DNA from 2 places in the Citrobacter telavivensis genome. Region 1 is predicted to be linked to the other one. Evidence: predicted binding sites of a transcription regulator. Region 1 holds the regulator's gene; the other holds the start of a gene.
What was found. Region 1 encodes CRP, which controls carbon source genes, mostly activating them, when cyclic AMP is high. Its sites were predicted from a motif close to ATGTGANNNNNNTCACAT; they were not measured.
Positions count from the first base shown of each region.

Region 2: the regulator CRP is predicted to act here: its motif matches at 2,147-2,164, upstream of ACERJC_RS20355 (YjcB family protein).

Region 1 is NZ_JBGUBF010000003.1:464,050-467,541, forward strand. It holds gene ACERJC_RS16835 (YccS/YhfK family putative transporter) at 1-1,568, opposite strand, end outside; gene crp (cAMP-activated global transcriptional regulator CRP) at 1,620-2,252, opposite strand; gene ACERJC_RS16845 (OsmC family protein) at 2,560-2,964, shown strand; gene ACERJC_RS16850 (phosphoribulokinase) at 3,039-3,492, opposite strand, start outside.
Region 2 is NZ_JBGUBF010000006.1:86,210-89,701, forward strand. It holds gene ACERJC_RS20350 (cation-transporting P-type ATPase) at 1-1,177, opposite strand, end outside; gene ACERJC_RS20355 (YjcB family protein) at 1,734-2,015, opposite strand; gene pdeC (cyclic di-3',5'-guanosine monophosphate phosphodiesterase PdeC) at 2,609-3,492, shown strand, end outside.

The sequences.
Region 1 (3,492 bases):
GCCTCCAGCGCGTCATGGGCGTTTTTACGCAACAGACCGCTCTGCCATTGCGGCCACAGCCAGACGGTACCCCCGAATGCAATCAGGCAGCCTATGACCGTATCGACAAATCGCGGGATAATGAACTGCTCGCCGTCCAGCGTCAGGAGTTGTAAGGTATACACCGCGGTGATGGTAAATCCTACCGTCGCCCAACCGTAGTTTTTCCGGATGGTCAGATAGCTGACCAGGGTGATTGCCAGCATCAGCGCCAGCGTATACCCCTCAGGAATATGAAAGTGCAGCGTCACGCCTGCGATAATCAGCCCCACCAGCGTTCCCGCCGAACGGTGCAGAATACGCACGCGGGTGGCACCGTAACCATTTTGCGTCACAAACAGAACGGTCATTAGGATCCAGTAAGGTTTCGGCAGATGTAACGCGGACCCCATCAGACTGGCAATGCTGAGCATTACGCTGATACGCCCGGCGTTACGCAGCGCCGGAGATTTCAACGAGAGGTAGTTTTTCAGCGCCGGCAGCAGCGGTAACCGACGCTGTTTGTCGGCCATCAGATCGCGGGCGTAGAGTGGGCGCTGAGTGCGAAGCACGCGGGCGATACGGCTGAAATGCCAGTAACAGAACTGCCCTACGGGGTTATCCGGATGCTGATTAGCAATTTTTTCCAGCGCGCCAATCTGCTTTTGCATGGTGAACCGCGTCGGCAGTCGGTGATAGAGAATGTCATCCGCCAGTACGCGCAGGCGAGCGGCGACCGTTTGCGCATTCCAGCGAATCACCTGTTCCGCATGGCTGCGTTCGACCAGCTTTTGCACTTCTTCCGGCTGATGCAGACTGACGGAGATATGCTCCTGCAGATCCAGCGCTTCCTGAAAGGCGCGCAGCATCCGCTTGTAGTCATTGTTGCGGTGCGCCGACAGCATGTGCATCTGCTGATAGCACTGGGTGATGAGGTCGACCGCTTTCTGCTGGCGCATCAGCAGTGGCGGCAGGGCTTTTTCCGGATCAGTATGCTGGGTCAGCATACTGTATTTGGCTTCGCAGTAATCCGCCAGTTCACGGTATAACAGGCTCAGCGACTCGCGAAGCGGCTGTTCGCGCCAGAGCCAAAACCAGAACCAGTTAAACAATCCGTACCATAGCGTGCCCAATGCGTAGATCAGCAGAGGCTCCCAGACCGGCATGTTCCCCGCGAGGCTCAGTGTGAAAATCGCTGCAATCAGCGAGGCTGGAAGCAGGCGGGCGTGAAGGGAGCTCAATTCCGCAGTGACGCCGAGCGTGAGCGTTAGTCCGGTCAGGATCAGGGGTAACGGTATCGCCTGCGCCAGCAGCAGTTGCATGATCAGGCTACAGCCGGCAAACAGCGACGCCCCGATAATCAGGCGTTTGAAAAAGCGTTTGTGCGGAGTATCAAGCCCGGCAATGTTGCAGCAGGCGGGAACGAGAGAGAAGAGCAGGCCAAGATGTAACTGCCCGATGAGCAGGCCGACGGCCACGGGCAAACAGAGCACCAGTGTTTGACGTAGTGCATAGTTGATTTCTGGGTGATAAATCAGTCTGCGCCACATTGGCAAAACAAAAATGACGCGCTATCGGGTAGCGCGTCATTTTCGATGAGATTAACGAGTGCCGTAAACGACGATCGTTTTACCGTGAGCGGAGATCAGGTTCTGATCTTCCAGCATCTTCAGAATACGACCAACGGTTTCGCGAGAGCAGCCAACGATCTGGCCAATCTCCTGGCGAGTGATTTTGATCTGCATACCGTCCGGGTGAGTCATCGCATCAGGCTGTTTCGCCAGATTCAGCAGCGTCTGGGCGATACGACCGGTCACATCGAGGAAGGCCAGGTTACCGACTTTCTCCGAAGTAACTTGCAGGCGGCGAGCCATTTGGGAAGACAGGCGCATCAGAATATCTGGGTTCACCTGGATCAACTGGCGGAATTTCTTGTAGGAAATTTCAGCCACTTCACACGCTGTTTTCGCTCGAACCCATGCGCTACGTTCCTGGCCTTCTTCAAACAGGCCCAGTTCGCCAATGAAATCACCCTGATTCAGATAAGAAAGGATCATTTCTTTCCCTTCCTCATCTTTAATCAACACTGCCACTGAGCCTTTAACGATGTAGTACAACGTTTCTGCTTTTTCACCCTGGTGAATCAGCGTGCTCTTGGACGGGTACTTATGAATGTGGCAATGAGACAAGAACCATTCAAGTGTCGGGTCTGTTTGCGGTTTGCCAAGCACCATGCGCGATTATCCTCTGTTATAAGCTGTCTCCAGAGCCAAAAAAATCCGCTGTCTCTGGGGTTGCAAAAATGTGCTTCCCTCGTCCTGGGAAGAGGCCGTCAAAAACGAACTGCAGCCTTTAATGTGAAGTCCTCTGCATACATGCAGTACATCAATGTATTACTGTAGCATCCTGACTGTTTTAGCATAGCTTTAGCCGTGTGTCTCCTGGTGTCTCGCTTCAGCATGACGGAGGTCGCCTTCCGTTGCGAGAATTGTTATGTACGCGTAATCTGTCAGGAAAATTGACGCACTGGAGTTAAAAAATATGCAAGCGCGTGTTAAATGGGTTGAAGGGTTAACCTTCCTGGGTGAGTCGGCTTCCGGTCACCAGATTTTGATGGACGGTAACTCCGGTGATAAAGCGCCGAGCCCGATGGAAATGGTGTTGATGGCGGCAGGGGGGTGCAGCGCGATTGACGTGGTTTCTATCCTGCAAAAAGGTCGTCAGGATGTGACGAACTGCGAAGTGAAACTGACGTCAGAACGTCGCGAAGAGGCACCCCGCCTGTTCACCCACATCAATCTGCATTTTATTGTCACGGGTCACGACCTGAAGGATGCCGCCGTTTCGCGTGCGGTCGATCTGTCGGCAGAGAAGTATTGCTCCGTGGCGTTGATGCTGGAAAAAGCGGTCAATATTACCCATTCGTATGAAGTGATTGCTGCCTGATGGCACTGCACTTATCAGGCCTACGACAGGAGTAGGCCGGATAACGCAACGCCGCCATCCGGCAAAATCTTACCTTACTCGATTTTTTTCCCTTCCATCAGTCGCTGTACCAACGGCAACATAATCAGCTCCATGGCCAGCCCCATTTTGCCGCCAGGCACTACCAATGTATTGATGTGAGAAATGAATGAACCTTGCAGCATTGCCAGCAGCCAGGGGAAATCGATCCCTTCCAGATTGCGGAAATGAATCACCACAAAGCTCTCATCCAGCGATGGAATACCTTTGGCTGCAAACGGGTTTGACGTGTCCACGGTGGGGACGCGCTGAAAGTTAATGTGGGTGCGGGAGAACTGCGGCGTAATGTAGTTGATGTAGTCGTCCATAGAACGCACCACGGAATCCATCACCGCTTCACGAGAATGGCCCCGCTCGCTGGTATCACGGATCAGTTTCTGGATCCACTCCAGGTTAACGATGGGGACAACGCCGACCAGCAGGTCAACATGGCTTGCGACCTCATGCTGC
Region 2 (3,492 bases), on a different contig from region 1:
TTTCAAGCAGGCTGCCTGGCGCAATCTCTACCAGCGCGTCATCTTCCTCGACGTGGATCTCGCCCGTTGGCTCGTAGCTGTTGCCCTGCACGCGGTAATTTTTATCCGCCGTGATGATGGCTTTGACCGTCATCTCGTTCATGGTCAGGGTGCCAGTCTTATCGGAACAGATCACCGACATGGCCCCCAGCGTTTCAACGGTAGGCAGTTTGCGGATGATCGCGCGTTTGCGGGCCATGGTCTGCACACCCAGCGACAGGATGATCGAGATAATCGCCGGTAAACCTTCCGGAACGGCCGCGACAGCAAGGCTGATTAACGAAAGCAGCAGCTCGCTCATTGGCATATCGCGTAGCAACAGGCTGAAGATAAACAGACCGGCCATCATGGCGAGAATGAGGGAGAAAATCGCTTTGCCGAGCTTATCCATCTGCACCAGTAGCGGCGTGCGGTGCTTCTCGATCCCGGTCATCATCTGGTTGATATGGCCCAGTTCCGTCGCTTCCCCGGTGGCGATCACCACGCCAAGCCCGGCACCGGCGCTAATCGTTGTGCCAGAGAACAGCAGGTTTTTGCGATCGCCCAGCGGCAACTCGCCAGCCAGCGCGTCTGCCGTTTTATCCACAACGGTAGATTCGCCGGTCAGGATAGCCTCTTCAACCCGCAGGTTATGGGCTTCCATGACGCGAAGATCGGCGGGGATGCGGTCGCCCGCGCGCAGCACCACGATATCGCCAACGACCAGATCGGTGGTCGCGACCGTCTCATGTTGCCCGTTTCGTACCACTACAGCAGAAGCGGAGAGCATATTGCGGATACTTTTTAGTGATTTTTCCGCGTTGTTTTCCTGAATGTGACCTATCAGGGCGTTGATCACTGCGACGCCGAGGATGACGGCAGTATCCACCCAGTGCCCCATTACGGCGGTGAGTGCCGCTGCGGCAATCAGGACGTAGATCAGGACATCGTGAAAATGGGCCAGAAAGCGTAGCCAGGCGGGTTTGCCGGCTTTTTCAGGCAGTGCGTTAAGACCATCCCTGGCAAGACGTGCGCTGGCCTCATCATGAGTCAGCCCGGAAGGTTGGCTCTGTTGATTTTTCAGAACCTCCTCAACGGTCAGCTGGTACGGCTTTTTTCCAGCGCATGGCGCAGAATGGAGACGATTGCTGTTCGGCATTCTGGTCAAAGTAAAATTCCTCGAAGTATTAAATTTAAATATTTTGAAACACAGGCATACTATTTGAATAATGCCTGCAGATATTTGACATTAATCAATGGCGTTTCTGTAAATATTATTTTATCTTTGAATGAAGATGATATTTTCCCATGCGGGTCATGGGGTTAAATGGATATGTAAATTTAGGAAAGGAGGTTTTATGTTTGGAATTTATAATGCTAAGAAATTGATTTTATTGATTGTTTTTGCAATTGTTGTGGCGGCCATTAGCGGTATTTCAACCTATGCCTTTGTAAAATATCTGGGGTGAGAATAATAAAAACAGTCTTCCTTACATAACTTTTAAATCCTGAATAATAATGACAATAGGGAAACGAACACAGAGCGGAAAATATATTTTAAGCCGCGGTCTGTTGAGTAAACCGACCGCGCCAGATGAACGCATAATAGACGCGGACTTGCTGAAATCGAGACGGGACGAATTTGTCTCACAAGAGATAGGTCGGGATTTTCTGGAAACAATAAAAAAGCCTCCGTCAGGGAGGCTCAGGTGAAATCAGGTCAAGACCATCGGCCATTCCGGCGGGGTCTGACTCATCACTTCGACCATCACGGATTCAATGTTGTTCCAGATGGCGGAGAGATCCATCAGGGTGATGCCGAGTAACCCCGTCGCAAACCAGCAGGCGGCGACAACCCCGAGTCCACTGCTGATCACAGCCAGACCAATGTAATCTGAGCGACGAAAACGAATATTTAACGTGCTGGCTAAAAACATGAGCACAGCGCTCAGCAGTTGCCAGCGGAGAAGAACCACGCCAGTGGTTAGGGTAGCCATGAAACATTTCCTCTGAGAGTAGCAGGTGCCCTGGACAGCGCGGCGTTTTCACGGGAAGCGTGGCACACTCCTGGCTATCGACGGGCATTCACATCAATACCGAATGAAACGTTGTTTCTGTTTCAGAATATTTGTGAACTATATCACTTTTAGTCATTCGTTCGCCAGCCTGTACGCCTTTTTTTGTTTGCTTTTTAACCGCATTTTAAAAAGGGTTATTGGGCGATAATGAACACGTTTTGATCGTGGCGTAACTGGAGGGAGGCGATGTAAAAAGATGTATTTATTCTACCCTTTCTGTTTTGTCCTAAATAAGCATACAGGGAAATTTAACTTAATTTCATTTTGTGTATGAACCGACAAAACTTTCATAAAAAACTACCCCTTTCGGAGAATGGATTACCCTTAATAAAATTAATCGTCACTGTAGGTTTGCTTTACGGTCGAATATTATCACCATCCTGCAATATCAGACTTTTGCTAATAAAAGTCTGTTGCTAATATCGATAGATTCATGCAACGTAATCACCTGTGTGATTTAGCATCCTGCCTTGATGATAAAGGCACATAAAATGCAGGGATATAGGGCTTAAATGAATCATCGGGCGCGACGCAAGATGCTGAGGTTCCTCGGGATAATCATGGTGGTTTTGCTCCCCGTGATGCTGGCGCTATGGTTTGCCCAGTTGCGAGCCACCTCTCAAACCAGTAGGCAACTGAGCACCTTTGCCCATTTGGCTTTAGATAAAACAGAACTGGTTGTTTTACAGGCTGATTTAGCGCGTGATGCCGCTGAACAGTACCAGGGGCAGGCGTGTACACCGGCGCATCAACAACGGATGTTGAATATTATCCGTGGGCGCCTGTATATCAACGAGTTAATTTATGCACAGGGCGATCGTTTTTTATGCTCTACGGTAATGGCACCGTCAGAGCCCTATATTATGCCGACGGCAGACTATAAACGAAAACCTAATATCTCCATTTATTACTTTCGCGATACGCCTTTTTTTACCGGTTATAAAATGACGTATATGCAACGCGGAAACTATGTCGCGGTGATCAACCCGCTGTCATATAGTGAAGTGATGTCCGAAGACCCCGAAATGGCCTGGGGGGTATATGACACCGTGACCAATACCTTTTTCTCCGTCAGCGAACAGGCCTGGGTGGCACAACTGTTGCCACTGGTCCAGCGTAATCAATCTGTCTTTCAGCAGGACGGTCACTTTTATACCATCGCCCACTCGGATAAACGGCCCATTGCCGTGATTGTGTCGACCTCGATGCAGCGGTTTTATCAGAACCTGTATCAGCAGTTGCTGATCACCCTTCCGCTGGCGGTCATCAGTAGCATTCTGTTGTTAATGTTCTGGTCGCGGGCGCGTCGGCAATACTACTCCCCCCGTCGTATGCTCCAGCGCGCGCTTAAGCAACGCCAGCTCTGCCTGCACTATCAGCCGATCATTGATATCAA